DNA from 4 places in the Ruegeria sp. O6 genome. Region 4 is predicted to be linked to each of the others. Evidence: riboswitches for the same ligand, from Rfam matches in the RefSeq annotation. Region 4 holds a riboswitch; each other region holds the start of a gene.
What was found. A riboswitch is a leader RNA that binds a small molecule or an ion and turns the genes downstream of it on or off. The one in region 4 is predicted to bind cobalamin.
Positions count from the first base shown of each region.

Region 1: it holds a riboswitch for cobalamin, as region 4 does, so the genes downstream of both, ACR0DY_RS03240 (hypothetical protein) here and ACR0DY_RS14460 (DUF1636 family protein) in region 4, are expected to answer to the same signal.
Region 2: it holds a riboswitch for cobalamin, as region 4 does, so the genes downstream of both, ACR0DY_RS10395 (ABC transporter substrate-binding protein) here and ACR0DY_RS14460 (DUF1636 family protein) in region 4, are expected to answer to the same signal.
Region 3: it holds a riboswitch for cobalamin, as region 4 does, so the genes downstream of both, ACR0DY_RS19075 (DUF4198 domain-containing protein) here and ACR0DY_RS14460 (DUF1636 family protein) in region 4, are expected to answer to the same signal.

Region 1 is NZ_JBQERM010000002.1:8,665-12,973, forward strand. Features, by position in the region: gene ACR0DY_RS03230 (DNA polymerase III subunit gamma/tau) at 1-737, opposite strand, end outside; gene ACR0DY_RS03235 (protein-tyrosine phosphatase family protein) at 910-1,422, shown strand; gene ACR0DY_RS03240 (hypothetical protein) at 1,414-1,821, opposite strand; cobalamin riboswitch at 1,912-2,130, opposite strand; gene ACR0DY_RS03245 (alpha/beta hydrolase family protein) at 2,263-3,120, shown strand; gene rsgA (ribosome small subunit-dependent GTPase A) at 3,156-4,184, opposite strand.
Region 2 is NZ_JBQERM010000006.1:162,660-166,968, reverse strand. Features, by position in the region: gene ACR0DY_RS10405 (NADPH:quinone reductase) at 23-1,012, shown strand; tRNA gene ACR0DY_RS10400 (tRNA-Gln) at 1,103-1,177, shown strand; cobalamin riboswitch at 1,339-1,531, shown strand; gene ACR0DY_RS10395 (ABC transporter substrate-binding protein) at 1,685-2,689, shown strand; gene ACR0DY_RS10390 (FecCD family ABC transporter permease) at 2,704-3,735, shown strand; partial or broken gene ACR0DY_RS10385 (ABC transporter ATP-binding protein) at 3,732-4,241, shown strand.
Region 3 is NZ_JBQERM010000023.1:14,019-18,327, forward strand. Features, by position in the region: gene cbiQ (cobalt ECF transporter T component CbiQ) at 1-617, opposite strand, end outside; gene ACR0DY_RS19065 (cobalt ABC transporter permease) at 617-1,180, opposite strand; gene cbiM (cobalt transporter CbiM) at 1,177-1,788, opposite strand; gene ACR0DY_RS19075 (DUF4198 domain-containing protein) at 1,795-2,580, opposite strand; cobalamin riboswitch at 2,713-2,911, opposite strand; gene ACR0DY_RS19080 (ROK family transcriptional regulator) at 3,033-4,223, opposite strand.
Region 4 is NZ_JBQERM010000011.1:68,736-73,044, reverse strand. Features, by position in the region: gene ACR0DY_RS14475 (protein-L-isoaspartate O-methyltransferase family protein) at 1-10, opposite strand, end outside; tRNA gene ACR0DY_RS14470 (tRNA-Cys) at 235-308, shown strand; gene ACR0DY_RS14465 (NAD(P)-dependent oxidoreductase) at 487-1,482, opposite strand; cobalamin riboswitch at 1,585-1,789, shown strand; gene ACR0DY_RS14460 (DUF1636 family protein) at 1,884-2,258, shown strand; gene cobW (cobalamin biosynthesis protein CobW) at 2,263-3,318, shown strand; gene cobN (cobaltochelatase subunit CobN) at 3,322-4,309, shown strand, end outside.

The DNA of each region.
Region 1 (4,309 bases), on a different contig from region 4:
TCTGCCGTCGTCTCTCCGGCCCCGTGCGAGATTGCCTGATCCAGCAATGAGGTCGCGTCGCGGGCCGATCCTTCTGCGGCGCGGGTGATCAACGCCAGCGCATCGTCGGCGATCTGCGCGCTCTCGGCCCCGGCGATCTTGCGCAGCAGGCCGATCATGTCTTCGGGCTCGATCCGGCGCAGGTCAAAGCGCTGACACCGCGACAGAACCGTGACCGGCACTTTGCGAATCTCGGTGGTCGCGAAGATGAATTTCACATGTGCGGGCGGTTCCTCGAGCGTCTTGAGCAGCGCGTTGAATGCGCTGGTCGAGAGCATGTGAACCTCGTCGATGATGTAGATCTTGTAGCGTGCACTGGCGGCGCGATAGCGGACACTGTCGATGATCTCGCGGATATCGTTGACGCCGGTACGGCTGGCCGCATCCATTTCCATCACATCGACATGGCGACCTTCCATGATTGCGACGCAATGCTCGCACTGACCGCAAGGCTCGGTTGTCGGTCCTCCGGTTCCATCCGGTCCGATGCAGTTCATGCCTTTGGCGATGATCCGCGCCGTGGTGGTTTTTCCCGTTCCGCGAATGCCGGTCATGATAAAGGCCTGCGCAATCCGGTCGGCCTCGAAGGCGTTTTTTAGGGTGCGCACCATAGCATCTTGACCCACCAGGTCGGCAAAGGTTTCCGGGCGGTATTTGCGGGCGAGAACCTGATAGGCGGGGCTTGGCGTGTCTGTCATGTCTTCTCGCTCGGATTCGGTGCTTCGGCACAGCGTAGTGGCGGCGGCACTCCGCGTCCACTGTGGGGCGTGATGATTTTTTGTTTCGGAAACGGGCTGGTTTCCAACTAAACTGGTCCAGCGGATTTAATGACTCATTTCTTAAAGAGTACCTTGGGGGAGGACGCACTTCATGTCGCAGCTGGTCATTTTTGCTCTGCAGGTCGGAGGCGGAACGCTTGCCCTTACTTCAATGCCCGGGCGTGGCGGGGATTACGTCGGCGATCTGGATATGATTGCGGCTTGGAAACCGGGCCTTGTGATTTCAATGACGACGGATGTTGAAATGCTTCAGGATGGCGCGCAGCACTTTGGCAGCGACATCCAAAGCCGTGCCAGCCGGTGGGTTCACCTGCCGATCGAAGATTTTGGAGCACCGACGCAGGCGGTTCAGAAGGCCTGGCCAGAGGTCAGCGCCACGGCCCGACATGCGCTGTCGGGCGGTGGCCGGGTTCTTGTGCATTGCCGTGGGGGGTGCGGCAGATCCGGGATGATTGTTCTGCGACTGATGGTTGAATGCGGTGAACGCGCCAGCGACGCACTGGACCGCCTGCGGGCCGTGCGCCCCTGCGCTGTCGAAACCGATGCGCAGCTGGCCTGGGCGTCCCGGATCACCCCGGCACAGGTGGAAGTGGGATCAAGCTGACAGCTGCTGGGGTGCGTAGCCGGTTTTCCGGGGCCGGATCGTTGAAACCTCGATCATGGCGCAAGGCGGGTTCGCGACAATGCCCGAGGGCAGCGTGCTGAATGTAGGTCCAAAGATCAAATCGGCATAGGCATCAAGGTCCCGAATTGCCGTATCAGGGTGCGCCCCGCAGAAAACGCGAACGCTGTCGGATCGCGCTCGGATCGTTGCCATGCACCCTTCCGCGCAATGTGACAGCGCGCTGTTGCCTTCAAATTCGAAATCTTCGCTGGTGGCCGAAACCGCCTGCGCCATGGCTTCGGAAATCGAGCGGGCCAGTCGCGCCAAAGCCGGGCAGGTATTGCCCGTCCGCTGGCACACAGTTGCGCTGTATTCGTGTGACTTTGTCTTCCAGATCATCCTGCGCCCTCCGCGCGTGGTGGGCTGGATATTGGGGCAGGTGGGACAGCATCTCGCTGTCAGGACCTGCCCGGACACCCCGCCCGAGTTTCGGTTTCAGTTCCGATGGCAGGTCTCCTGACTTGCGGGTCATTGCTCTGCCGACCTTCCCAGCCCGTGGGCCAGTGGTATTTCGGCATTGCTTACCGCTTACAGTTGCGGGGGCAGTCGCGGACTTGGTTGATATCTGTGTGACCAGACAAACCGCACCGTGTTCCCTTTTCATCCCGACCTCTTGTGGGGGCCGGAAACCATCACACAACCGCTAGCGCCTGATCGCGTTCCGAGTCAAGCCGATCTTTAGGCCGGACGTTTGGTCATGCTGGATGCGGTTTACGTTCCGGCTTAGTTTCGTCGGCATCGAAGGCAGGCAAACCATTGTTTCAGCGAAAGCCGGGGATCATGTTGGATACGGAACAGACGGTGTTGATCGAAGATTTCCGCTTTCCGTCAGGGTCCGTGACCTTGTCGGCACGGCTGTACCGGCCAGTGGGTGAGCCGGAAACCGTTGTCGTACTTAACAGTGCCACGGGTGTGCCGCGTGACTATTATCAACACTTTGCGCGATGGCTGGCTACCGAGCGGGGGATAGCTTGCCTGACCTATGACTATCGGGACTACGGGCTTTCTTTGGTCGGCCGCCTGAAAGACGCAACTGCAACAATGGCGGATTGGGCGTTGATCGACATGCCAGCGGCACGGGCCGAAATGCGCAGGCGGTTTCCAAAGGCGCAGCAGTGGACCATCGGCCATTCCGTCGGTGCGATGCTGGGGCCGGTGCAGCCGGATATCGACCAGATCGACCGAATGATCGGTGTGTGTTCGGGGCTGGTGACTTTGAAAGATCACCCATGGCCCTATCGGGGGTTGGCAGGGCTGTTCTGGTATGGCCATGCACCGCTGATGGTGCGGGCGCTTGGGTATCTGCCCGGCAAAGCGATCGGGTTTGGTTCGGACCTGCCCGCCTCGGTCTACTGGCAATGGCGCAAATGGTGTACAGCTCCTCTTAGCTACATTCCCGAGATCGGGCAGAATTTGCCTGATGCGCATTGGGGCAGTTCTGGAACACCTGTGGATCTGTTCACGTTCGAAGATGACCAGATGGCTCCGCCCGAGGCAGTTTGGCGCCTTGCCGACCTGTACGGCCCCGAGTCCAGACGCCACCTTATGAAGCCTGCTGAATTCGGACTGCCGGAAATAGGCCATATCGGAGCATTTGCCCGTCGCAATGCAGCGGTCTGGCCGCGCCTGATCGCCTGATCAGACGCGACGCAGGTTTTCCTAACACCTTGCAGTTATGGCCGTTTGCGAAGTTTCTTGTCCTGCATGACACCGCGCACCATCTTGCCAAACGCCTTGTCCCGCGCCCGCGATTGCGCAACGGTTTCCGAGTTTCGCTGATCTTCACGCCGCAGCTTGCGCCAACGGTCCAGCCGCGCCGGATCAAGCACGCCTTCGTCGATTGAGTTCTGCACGGCACAGCCGGGCTCGGTCTCGTGCTGACAATCCGAAAAGCGGCAGCTTTGGCTAAGCTCTGTGATGTCCGAGAATACGTCGTCGATCCCGTCCTGAGCGTCCAGCAAGCGCAATGCGCGCATTCCGGGCGTGTCGATCAACCATCCACCGTTTCTCATCGGGTGCAACGCACGCACCGTTGTCGTGTGCCTGCCCCGTGCGTCGTCTTCGCGAATTCCAGACGTGGCGAGGTTTTGATCTGTCATGGTGTTGCTGAGCGTCGTTTTACCCACGCCCGACGACCCGACCAGCGCGCCGGTCTGGCCTTTGGGACACCATGCCAGAACCTTTTCGACATCTGCCGGATCCCGAGCGTTGATCGCCAAAACCGTCAAAAACGGGTCCAGAGATTCCACTTGTCCCGAGAAACTTCCGGGATCATCCGACTGGTCAGCTTTCGTCAGGACAACGACCGGATAACATCCGGCCTGGTGCGCAAGAACCAGATAACGTTCCAGTCGGGGAAGGTTGAAGTCCGCATTGCACGAGCTGACAATGAACAATACATCGACATTGGCCGCAATCAGTTGGGTTGCGGCGCCTGTACCGGCAGCTCTGCGTTGCAGCAGGCTGCGCCGGTCCAGAAGGTGGCGCACGCGGTTTTCGGCGTCTGCAAGGACCCAATCTCCGACGGCATATGAACCGGTCGGATTATCCGGTGTCAGCAAAGGGATTTCACCATCCGGGCTCAGCCCGATCAGACGGTCCCGATGTACCGATGCGATACGAAAGGGCGTGTCAGAAGGAAAAGCCGCGTGTTGCGCGGCAAAGTGAGAGGACCATCCCAGGTCCGAAAGCGTATAGGACATTTATCTGCCTGTTTTCAGAAACAGCAATGCCAACGGATGGCAATCGCGCATCCGCAGGTCGTGTGTTCAGGCAGTCAGGTGATTCCGGTGAATCAGAACCAGTCTGCCCGAAGGGTTTTCAATAC
Region 2 (4,309 bases), on a different contig from region 4:
CTCGACCTAAACGGAGGACCCTATGCGCGCAGTCACCTATTCAGCCTTCGGAGACGCTGTCGATGTCTTGCGCATACAGGATATTCCCCCAGTTCCGCCTGGACCGGGTGAAGTCACGGTCGAGTTGTCTTATTCCGGCGTAAATCCCTCGGACGTCAAGGCCCGCGCGGGAACCCGACCGGGTGTCACAGAACCTCCGTTTCCGCTGATCGTTCCGCACAGCGACGGGGCTGGAGTCATCACAGCGGTTGGCGATGGCGTACCCGCGACGCGGATTGGTCAGCGCGTGTGGATTTGGAACGGGCAATGGCAACGCGCGTTCGGTACAGCTGCCAGCCACATCACCCTGCCTGAATCTCAGGCTGTAGAACTGCCCGAGACGGTGTCACTTGAAACCGGAGCGATTCTTGGAATTCCGGGCCTTACCGCAAGCCACGCAGTGTTCTCGGGCGGCACGCCGCGCGGGCAAACCATTTTGATCCATGGTGGGGCGGGTACTGTCGGGTATCTGGCTGTCCAGCTTGCCAAATGGGCCGGAGCCAATGTGATCGCAACGGCCAGCACCCGCAGCTTTGACCGGGTCAAGGCAGCCGGTGCAGATGTCGTTCTCGACTACTCCGGTGAACACCTTTCGGATCAGATTCTCGACGCAAATGATGGACGTACAATTGGTCGAATCGTCGATGTCGAATTTGGACAGAACCTTGACACCAACATTGCCGTCATCGCCGAGAACGGCCGTATCAACGCATATGGATCTGCCCGGAATATGACACCTGTCTTTCCCTTTGGACCCATGATGTTCAAGGCCGTGACACTCGAGGCAGTCCTGATCTACCTGCTGCCCGCAGATTTGCGCGCCGCCGCAATAGAGACTCTACACAAGGCACTGGCTGATGGCGCATTGATCTGCCCCGTACATAAGGTCTTTACACTGGAAGAATGCGCTGCCGCCCATGCGATGGTACAGGAAGGCAACCGTACCGGAGCGGTGTTGATCGACACCAAATGAGGGGCCTTCAAAAAAAATTTACGGCGCTCGCTTTTTTTGCAAAACGCTCTTGAACCCTGCCATCAACAATCGTAGATAGCCGCTCACCGTTGGGGTGTAGCCAAGTGGTAAGGCAGCGGTTTTTGGTACCGTGTATCGTAGGTTCGAATCCTACCACCCCAGCCATGATTTTCCCTAATATCACACACTATGAATCTGGGTCCGGATTTTGGCGCGTTCTCAGCGGCTTTTCTGATATCAGCGCCATGTTGAGACGCGCAGGTGCATGCTCTTGCGAGAAAATAGGAAAGACCCCGGAGTTTTTTCTTGCCGCAGGGTAAGTGTTAAGGTACCCGCGTTTTACCGGTCCCGATGTGGCTAAGAGGGAATCCGAGGTGCCTTTTGGTGCCAACCGGAACTGCCCCCGCAACTGTAGGCGGCGAGCGCTGTCCATTTCCGTCACTGGGCCATTTTGGTCTGGGAAGACAGGACAGACAAAGACCCGTCAGTCAGGAGACCTGCCGGTATGAAACCGAAACACGCCGGGCGGGGTTGTCCGGGGAGGTTGCCGAAGAAACGCGCCGGGCGGTCTATTTTCTACCCTGCGCTCACGGCAGGCAGTAAAGCGCCTGTTGCTTCGGTAAATGCCCATTCACCCGTTCTCTGGTCATTGACACATGGAGATCGATTGTCATGTTTCTACGCACTGGCCTGTTTGGCCTTTCCTTGCTGGCTACCAGCGCTGCCGCCGAAGGAAACTTTCCCCTTTCTATCGAAAACTGCGGTCACTCGGTCACGTTTGACGCGCCAGTGACGTCGTCAGTCACGGTCGGCCAGGCCGCGACCGAGGTGCTTTATGCGCTGGGTCTGGGCGAGCAGGTTCTTGGAACTTCGGTCTGGTTCAACGAGGTGCTGCCTGAATATGCCGAGGTGAATGCCAAGGTAGAGCGTCTGGCGGACAATGATCCCAGCTTTGAAAGCGTTGTTGCCAAGCGGCCGGGACTGGTCGCAGCGCAATATGAATGGCATGTCGGACCCGAGGGCATCGTCGCCACGCGTGAGCAATTTCACGAACTGGGCATTCCAACGTACGTAATGCCTGCAGATTGCATCGGCAAAGACAATACGGTCGGCGGCGATGGCACCCGCCTGCAAGCGTTCTCGACCGATACGCTGTATCAGGGTATCGAAGAACTGGCGGCAGCCTTTGATGTATCCGAACGCGGCACGGACCTGGTTGCCGAGTACAAGGCCCGCGAAGCCGCAGCCGTCGCCAAGGCGCAAACCGTGAAGCTGGACGATGTGTCAGCCGTATTCTGGTTTTCCTCTCCCGAAATGGAAAGCGACCCGTTTGTGGCCGGACAGAAAGGCGCACCGGGATACATGATGAGTAAATTGGGTATCCGCAACGTCGTCGAGACGGATGAAGAATGGCCAACAGTGGGCTGGGAAACCATTGCCAAAGCCAATCCGACGGTGATTGTTATCGCCAAGATGGACCGCCGTCGCTTTGCTGCGGACGACTACCTGAAAAAGCTGGAGTTCCTGCGCACTGATCTGGTGACCAGCCAGATGGATGCGGTCAAAAATGACCGGATCGTCATTATGGATGCGCAGGCCATGGACGCCACCATCCGCGCAATCCCGGCGCTGGAGGATCTGGCCGAGAAGCTGGATACCATCGGAAACAACCTGTGAACGAGGTCGCCGCAATTTTACGGCAGGGTTTCAAGGCTGCGTGCCTTACCGTGCCATTGTTGATTGCGGCGGTTCTTGCGGGCGCGATGATCGGGGAAACCTCTCTGTCGCCCGATTTGGTTCTCTCCGTTCTGGCCAACAAGCTGGCCGGAGTGGACTTTCCTGTAGACCCAATTGATCAGGGTATTATCTGGAGCTACCGGATTCCTCGCGCTCTGGTCGCTGCGTCCTGCGGTGCCGGTCTGGCTGTCGCAGGGGTCGTGTTGCAGGCTTTGCTGCGCAACCCGTTGGCCGACCCTTACATTTTGGGCATTTCTGCCGGGGCCTCGACGGGTGCCGTGGCTGTAACCATCGCTGGTTTGGGTGGGGGGGCCTTGTCGCTGTCTTTTGGCGCGTTCAATGGCGCGCTTTTGGCTTTTGGTTTTGTCGCGTTGCTGGCCCGAGCCGCTGGCGCAGGGGGCGGACGGGCTGCGACGGCACAGATCGTCCTGGCGGGAATTGCCGGGTCTCAGTTGTTCAATGCGCTGACGGCCTTCATCATCGCCAAATCCGCCAATGCCGATCAGGCGCGCGGGATCATGTTCTGGCTGATGGGAAACCTCAGCGGCGTGCGCTGGCCGGATGTGTATCTGGCCATTCCGGTGGCCCTTGTCGGTTGGCTCATTTGCCGCTTTCACGCCAGAGCACTGGACGCCTTTATTTTCGGCTCTGATTCAGCGGCCTCGCTGGGCATATCGGTACGTCGGGTGCAGGCAACCCTGATCTTTGCGACCGCACTTACAACAGCTGTCATGGTTTCTATCGTCGGATCCATTGGCTTTGTCGGGCTGGTCATCCCTCATGCTGCCCGGTTCCTTGTGGGACCGGGGCATCGCAGGCTTATCCCAACCGCCGCCTTGATCGGAGCGGTCTTCCTGATCGGCGCAGATATCGTGTCGCGCATCATCATCCCGGGTCAGGTTCTGCCGATTGGGGTGGTCACCGCCCTGATCGGTGCGCCTGCCTTTGCCGTAATTCTGGTGCGCGGCCAGAGGAGCGCCCGATGAAGATCGAGGCGAAAAACCTGACATATTCCGTTCGCGGCAAGACTTTGCTGTCAGACGTATCCTTTGTCGTGGAGCCCGGCGAAACACTTGCTTTGGTCGGACCTAACGGTTCAGGGAAATCAACGCTGATGCGCCTGCTGGCGGGGTTGGTACGTCCGGTTTCAGGAAAAGTCGTCATAGCGGGTCATCCCGTTTCGCATTTGTCGCGCAGACAAATTGCCCAACGGATTGCCATCGTTGAACAACAGGCTGATACGGCCGAACGCGTGACTGCACGATCCGTGGTCGAACTGGGCCGCACGCCCTGGCTGTCGGCCTTACGGCCGTGGCGCGCCGAGGACACCTGGCAAGTCGACAAAGCCCTGCAAACCGTGGAAATGGCCGATATGGCACACAGAGAATGGGCGACATTGTCGGGAGGAGAGCGCCAGCGACTGCACATCGCACGCGCTTTGGCTCAGCAACCGGGACTCTTGCTTTTGGACGAACCGACCAACCATCTGGACATTCATCACCAACTGTCGATCCTGAACTGTGTTCGAATTCTAAAAGTGACGACAGTGATGGCGCTGCA
Region 3 (4,309 bases), on a different contig from region 4:
CGCACCAGCATCATGCCCACGAGATAGCCAAAACTACGATAGGTGTGCCAGTTTGTTGCCGGGCGAAAACCGCGTACCTTCATGGCCGCGCGCAGGCGCAGGTATTCTTCCCGCAGAACCTCGATATAGCGGATGGTGAACATCAGAAGGTGAACCAGCTTTTCGGGGCAGCGCAGGCGGTGCAGGGCGTGGCCAAGCGTGACCGGCTCCATCGTGCCGACCAGCACCATCAGGGACAGGATGACCGCGTTGGCCGTCAAGGCGATCTCGACCGCTTTCCAGAAACCCTGCCAGCTTGCGGGAAACCCCCAGAGCGTGAACATCGGGTCGCCGGGCATGGAGAATGGCAACAGCACCAGCATGAAAAGGATGAACCCATCCATCATGGCCATGCGTTTCAACGTTTTCCGCCAGGGCAGACGCGACGCGGCAAGAAGCGAAAGGGACACCGCCAAAGCCGCGCACAGCGCTGTCAGCGAGGACACCGCGACAGTCACCACCGCGAAGACAACCGCCATGACGATCCGCATCCTTGGATCAAGCGGGTTGATCGCGCCGCGCCGCTGCGCGCCCGCTTTGATCAGCGTGCTTTCCTGTTGCCCCAGAACGTGCGCCATCAGGCCGCCAGCTTGCGGCGTGCCGCAAAGTAAAAGCCCAGACCAAACAGACCGACGATATATCCGATCCCACCCAGAACAGTTTGCAGGTCATTTTGTTCGCGGTAAGCCGCTATTTCCCGACGCAGCGGGCGCAGCTCATCCCGCACGGCCCTGGCAATGACCTGTTGTTGTTCATCGCTGAGCACCGCCGCTGTCTGGGCAGGTGCGTTTGTCGGCGCGGTGTCGGGTTCCGCTTCAACGCCCATGATCCGGGCGACATCCGCAGCGGGCATGGTGACCTCGGCCACATGCCCGGCACCAAGGTTTGCAAAGAAAGTATGGGCCACCGGCGCGTTTGGCGTGTAGATAAAGAACCCGTCTGCATCTGTTACGATACGGCCCAGCTCGGCTCCGTCCGGGCCGTTGACGATGACCTCGGCCCCGCTTGCCATGTCACCATTGGAAAAGCCGATTTCGCCTTCGATGGCGTCACCGGATTCAAACACTCCGGCTATGACCTTATGCGCCAAGGCAGGTGCGGGTGCGCAGCACAGCGCCAGAATGATCGCCAGGTACCTCACGCGGCCGCTCCTTTGACAAACAGCTCGGGCTTGACCTTGCGCGCCAGCAAAACCGCGAACCCGGTCAGGATCGCCTCAATCGCCATGACAGGAATATGTGCAAAGAAAACAAGCTTGGCCGCTGGCAGGAATGCATCCCCGGACAAGGCCAGTGAAAACGCAACCATGCCGGTTGTAGCGGCGATGGCAAAGGCACCGCCGACCCCGCCCCATATCGCACCTTGCAGAGGTGAGCCATGGGCGATCAGGCGGCCAAAGATCAGCCCGGCCAAAACCGCGGGCAACGCGATGTTCAGGGTGTTGATCCCCAATACCGTCAACCCGCCAAAGCCAAAGAAGACGGCCTGCAGCAAAAGCCCGACGAACAGGGCCGGGAATGCGGCCCAGCCCAACAAAAGCCCGGCCATTCCGTTGAGGATCAGATGCACTGACGAAGGGCCAATCGGCACATGAATCAGCGATGCCACGAAAAAGCTGGCAGACAGCACTCCCGCAGTGGGGATGCGATCAAGATCCAGCGACCTGAGGCCCATGGCAATTCCACCCGCAGCAGCGACTGCACCGCCGATCACGACAGGGTTGGACAAGGCTCCGTCAACGATGTGCATCTACGGTTACTCCAAATCCCAGGCGCGGATCCAGATCACCGCGTCCTGGCTGAGTTCTTTGCCGTTGTGTTCGGTCACGGGACCGGCGCCGAGTGCGGCAAATCCCCAATATCCGGCTTTTGGAACGCCGAACGTGAAATACCCGTTATCATCCGAAATTGCGACCAATGCACCACCCGGCATCGGCGAGACCGACGGGGCGGAAGCGGCCGCGCTTTCCATGTCCGGTTCTGCGGCCATGTACTCGATCTCGATCTCGGCACCCGCAACCGGTTGGCCTTCGGCCATAACCCGACCTGTAAACGTCGAACCCGCGATGATGTTGGTTGGTTTGTTGAGCGGGATGATCTCAACCGGCAAGCCCACCGGGTTCATCCAGTCGGTCGGCAGTTCGTTGCGGTTCAGGAATGCCTTGGCAATCTGCTGGATATAGATATTCTCGGATTCCTCGTAATAGGGCTGGGGAACAGTCACCAGCACATAGTCGCCCGACCGTTTGACGGGAACATAACCCTTGAATGCCGCGCCTTCGTTTTCGCCACCGGTGAAACGCACGGGTTCCAGGGTATCCAGCAGGTCGGTTTTCTGACCGTTGTGGATCACGTAGAATTCCTGCGGCTTGTCCAGATCCATAACGTGCCCGTTCGAGAACGGATGCCAAAAGATCAGCTTGACCGGAACATTCCCCGGTGCGTCGATCATGGTGTCAGCGGTGTATTCCAGCAGGAAATGAGCATTTGCCATCGCTGGAAGCGCTATCGCCACAGCGGCTGCGGAAAGCAGCTTGGTCATCAATAGTCGTCCTTGTCCCATCGTACCAACCCCGGTACGAGATGCGTTTTGACTGCGGGGATGTCCAAGCTAAGCTGCTTTTTCAAGCATCCTGCTCCGACGCACATCCCGTCGCCGATTAGGAGTGCCCTTGTCAAAGGCACATGTCCGGCAGGTATCCTGACTTGCGGGTCAAAGCGTTGGGCTGGCCTTCCCGGATTAACACCAGTGGCACTTCAGCCCTGCTCGCCGCTTACAGTTGCGGGTGCAGTTGCGGAATTGGGCCAAAGCCCGCACCGCATTCCCTATTGATTCCAGAGCACGCCCCGGAACCGGACATGCCGAGCGGCTTGCCAGACTTCTTCGGCATCCGTCAACGATCAATTGCGCTGGCTGTCAAAAAGTTTAGCGGGCGATGCCCTTTTTCCGACGGATCCGCTTTGGATGCAGGTCAGGGTTTTTCGGGAATGAACCTACCCTTCGAGCAGGTATCTTTCCGACAATGGCAAACTGGCCGCCCCCAATGAGCGGGCATCCGGGCCTGCCGTCCCCACCTGCACCAAGGGCCGTTCAAGCCCGGTCAGGTTCATGTCTGATAGCTTGACCTCGACCAATTCCACCAGCCGCGCCTTGATGCCTGTGGGCATCCAGCCATCAATCTTGACAGATTCGAAGTCGATCAGGCTGCAAGACGAGACGATGGCATGTGCGATCCCGTGCGCCGCCTGTTTCAACCAGTTCTCAAGGTGGGTTTCCGGTATGTCCCAATGCTGTGTCGTTTCCCAGATTGAGCCGGCTGTTTCGGCATTCCCACCAACTGCGCGCTCCAGCACATAAAGACTGGCGACATCTATCAATGGTTTTACTCCGCCTGCGTCGTCCGGCACAGGCAATGGACCAAGCGCACCGGCATTTCCCCGCCCCGAAAAGATGGAGCCGTTCAGAACCACTCCACCCCCGATGAAGAAGCCGACATAGAAATACAGGAAATCTCGTGGACCTTCCGCAGGGCCAAAGACCAGCTCGGCACCGCAGGCGGCCGTTGCGTCGTTCTGCAGGAATACCGGCAAGTCATAGCTTGCGGCCAGCGCGCCTTTCAGGTCCGCGTCACGCCACGGATCCATTTTCTCCTGCGGAACCTGCAATGTCTGCGCCCAGTCCCAAAGGTAGAACGGCATCGCAATCCCAAGACCCGCGATCCGGCTGCGCGCCTCGGGCGACAGTGACGCCATCACTTTGTCGAGGCTTTCTTTGGAAAAGCTCAATGTCGCCTCGGGTGTCGGAAAATCATAAGTCCGCCGCTCACGGTGCCTGACATTGCCAAGGAAATCCGTCAGCACCAATTCGGTACTGCGCCGCCCGACTTTGAGCCCAAAGAAATAAGCGCCATCCGGGTTCAGGCGCATGGGAACCGAGGGCTGTCCGACTTTTCCCCGGATCGGTTCGCCCCGCAGAAGCAGCCCATCGGTTTCCAACTGGCGCATGATGACCGAGACCGTCTGCGCCGACAGCCCGGTCATCCGCGCGATTTCAGATTTTGCGAGGGCCTGATGGCGCCGGACCAGTGACAGGACAAGCCGTTCATTTCGGGCCCGCATTCCACTTTGGTTGGTGCCGCGCATATCTGGCTCGCGTACGCCAGTGGTATTGTCCAAAGAGTTCATTGCAGACACGGCCATCCCCTTCATGACGACAATGTTGAAACCCTTCCTTTCTGTCAATAATAATTAAGAGTGATTTATTTATTGAC
Region 4 (4,309 bases):
AGTCAGTCATTGGATATCTCGTCTCATTCCCAAAGATGTCCGGCTTGTGCCATATCCTGAACCTTCCAGCAACGCCCCTGTTGCCGCAACCTGAATCTTGATCAACTCCTTGGGCGTGGACTTCGGCAAATTTCGATCTTGCCGGCAATTTCGCGCGCAATCCACTGGACGCCCCAGAGGAAAGCTGTTAAAAACCCAGTCACACCACAGCAAGTATTTGATTTTACTTGAAAAGGCGAGTTGGCGGAGTGGTGACGCAGCGGATTGCAAATCCGTGTACACCGGTTCGATTCCGGTACTCGCCTCCAACTACATCCAAATCGCTGACTTGGCCCCGCAGTATGCGCGTGTGACGCTTGGTATTTTCAGACGTTCATGGCCCGCGATTCTGTCGAACTGCGGGCCAGATATGGCGTGTTTTTTCGGAACACCTGCCTACCCCTGCTCGTTCACGGGGCGCGATGTAGTCTGGTGTTTGCCCTACCCTCAGGCGCGCCCTTGTGGCACAACCTCGTATCCCGGCTCTTCCGGTTCATCATCCGTCATTTCGGCTGGAAAGCCCGGGGCGGTGATATCCAGGCCGGTTGCCTCTTCCAGCCGTTTGATAATATTTGGTGAAAGCTCGCGTTCGCCATATCGTGCGATACCATCGTTAAAGATGTTGATCATCACCGGGTTTATTTCCAGCGGCACCCCGGCGCGGTCGGCGACCTCCTGAAACAAACCGATATCCTTCTTCACCAGATCCATGGTGAAGGAAATATCGCGCGACCCGTTCAGGATGACCTGACTTTCGGTTTCGTGCACGAAGGATGTGCCGGACGAGATTTTGATCGCCTCATAGGTCGTGTTCAGATCCATCCCCGCAGCCTTTGCTGTAACCAGTGCTTCGGCGCAGGTAATCAGGTTGGCAGTGGCAAGATAGTTGGTCATCACTTTCAGCACCGAGGCCGAGCCCAGCTCGCCGGTGTGCAAAACCCGGCGGCCCATTGTCGTCAGGAACGGCAGAATTCGTTCAAACGTTTCCCGGTCACAGCCCGCAAAGATCGAGATATTGCCCGTCGCGGCACGGTGGCACCCGCCAGAAACCGGGCAATCCACAGCTGCACCGCCGCGTGAAATGACTTCGGCACCGAGGCGTTTGACTTCGGCTTCGTCTGTGGTCGACATCTCCATCCAGATCTTGCCGGGGCCCACTTCGGGCAACATCTCCTTCATGACTGCGTCCGATGCTGCCGGAGACGGCAGACAGGTGATCACCGCATCGCAATCGCGCATCAGCTGGGCGGGCCCTTCTGCCGCCTTTGCGCCTTTGGCGACAAATTCGGCCACCAGATCTGCGTTCAGGTCATGCACAGTCAGGTCAATGCCATTGCGCAAAAGGGATCCCGAAAGCTTGCCGCCAACGTTACCCAGACCGATAAATCCCACTTTCATATGACGCATCTCCAAGTTCGTCGTTTTCCCGTCATGCGACCACATACCGAACACGCACTTCATGCCGCCGAACGACGCCTACAGGTCGCTTTTTTCACCTTGGCTTATTTGTTGCGCGCGAACCGCTTGACAAGCGGGTCGGCGGTGCCGCATGTCCCGGACGTTGGTGTCGGCAACAGCCGATGAAAAGGGAATGCGTCAACGGTTCATCCGCCAAACGCAGCCGCCCCCGCGACCGTGACCGGAGAGGATGCCCAATGCCACTGGCCTGTGCCGGGAAGGCGGGACATCCGACAGAGCAACCGCTCTGGCATCCGCAAGCCGGGAGACCTGCCAACACCCGAAGTTGAAACCGGGCGGGGTGTTCCGGTGTCGGGTCCATGTGCAGACGTGGTGCCCGCATGAAACCCCGTCCCCCGCGAAGAGGATTTGGGGGGATGAGAGACATGACCGAGACCGCACCGGTAGAATTACTGGTCTGCACGACTTGCCGCCGGGGTCTGCCCTTCGAGGATGATGCTGAGCGTCCCGGCACATTGTTGCACAAGGCCTTGGAACAGGCTGCCCTGCCAGATGGCATCATTCTGAAACCTGTCGAATGCCTTTCGAACTGCGATCAGGGCTGTTCCATCGTTCTTCGGGGCGGGCCGGATCGCTGGACCTTTGTTTACGAGAACCTGAACGAAGTCGATCACGTCGATGTCATCATCGATGGTGTGACCAAGTATCTGGCCACAGACGATGGTCTGGTGAAGTGGCGCGACCGTCCTGAACATTTCCGCAAAAACTGCGCCTCGCGCATTCCCCCGATTGGAGGCTGAGATCATGTCGAACCTAGAAAAACTTCCCGTCACCGTGATCACCGGCTTTCTGGGCTCGGGCAAAACCACGCTGGTGCGCCATCTGATGCAGAACCCGCAGGGAAAGCGTCTTGCGATTGTTGTTAACGAGTTTGGCGATGTGGGTGTTGATGGCGACATTCTGAAATCCTGCGCGATACCGGATTGCCCTGCGGAAAACATCATGGAACTGGCAAACGGCTGCATTTGCTGCACCGTGGCCGATGACTTCATCCCGACCATCGAGGCGCTGATGGCGCTGGAACCGCGCCCGGATCACATCCTGATCGAAACATCCGGCCTTGCACTACCCAAACCGCTGCTGAAAGCATTTGATTGGCCTGATATCCGTTCGAAAATCACCGTTGATGGCGTGATTGCGCTGGCCGATGCCGAGGCTGTGGCCGCCGGTCGCTTTGCTCCGAACGTTGAAGCGGTGGATGCCCAACGGCTGGCTGATGACTCGATCGATCACGAAACACCCTTGTCCGAGGTGTTCGAAGATCAAATCTCGTGCGCGGATATCATCCTGCTGACCAAGCCCGATCTAGCAGGTCCCGAAGGTGTCGCGAAAGCCAAACAGATCATCGCCGCCGAGGCACCGCGGCCGCTTCCCGTTGTCGAGGTCGCCGAGGGTGTCGTCGACGTACGTGTCGTGCTTGGCCTTGAGGCTGCCGCCGAAGATGACATGGACGCCCGCCCGTCACATCACGATGGCCATCACGATCATGAGCATGACGATTTCGAAAGCATCATCGTCGAGTTGCCGGAACAGACCGACCCTGCGGAACTGGTAGCCAGAATCGAACGTCTTGCGACTGAGCTGAATATCCTGCGCGTCAAAGGCTATGCCGCCGTCGCTGGCAAACCGATGCGCCTGCTGGTTCAGGCTGTCGGCGCGCGGGTTCGTCACCAATACGACCGCCCGTGGGAGCCCGGTGAAGAGCGCCGCTCGCGCCTGGTCGTGATTGCCGAGCATGACGACATCAAAGAAGCCGAAATCCGTGATATCCTCGTGGGTGTGACCGAGGTTGCCGAGTAAGTCATGCACGTCGTCTTTCGCGAAAGCCACGGGCTCGAGGAAACCGAGACCCCAACCGATCTGGGCCAAAGCCCGGGTGATCTGGTTGTGCTGTCCTTTTCCGACAGTGACCTGGGCGCTTTCGCGGCGGGCTGGCATCGCGGCGGCGGGCCTGAGGGGCGGATGCCCACGATGCGGCTGGCCAATCTTGCGGCGCTGAAGCACCCTCTGTCCGTCGATACCTATGTCGAACAGACACTTGAGGGCGCAAAGGGCATCCTGATCCGTCTGATAGGTGGCGTGCCCTATTGGTCTTACGGGCTGCAACAGGTTCTGGCACTGGCGCAAGCCAAAGGCATCGCGTTAGCCGTTTTACCGGCGGATGGGCGTGAAGACACTCGGTTGGATGAGTATTCGACCCTGCCCCTCTCGACCCTGCGGCGGCTGGCACATCTGTGTGACACCGGCGGCGAAGTCGCCGCGCAGGCCGCATTGGCCCAGATGGCCTTGGCAGCAGGGCTTTATGCCGGGCCAGTGATGGGCGCGAAAACCCTGCCCGAATGCGGTGCGTGGTGTCCAGATCAGGGTGTCGTCCCGGTGGGTTCCGCATTCCAGAACGATACGAAACGCATCCTTGTCACCTTTTATCGCGCGTATCTGACATCCGCAGACACCGCCCCGGTCGCGGCCCTGATCCGCAGCCTGCGCGCCCGCGGGCTTCAGGCGGTGGGTCTGTTTGCCCCGTCGCTCAAGACCCCAGCCGCTGCCGACTGGCTCAGGGAACAGGTCGTCGCCTTGCGACCGTCGGCGATCATCAACGCCACTTCATTCTCGGGCAAGGGCGCGTCCGGCACGTCGCCTCTGGACGCAGCGGATGTGCCGGTGTTTCAGGTCGCTCTCGCCACCTCGCGACGCAAGGCCTGGGCGGAGGCCGAACGCGGCCTGTCACCCGCCGACCTCGCCATGCATGTGGTATTGCCCGAAGTGGACGGGCGAATATCGGCAGGCGTTG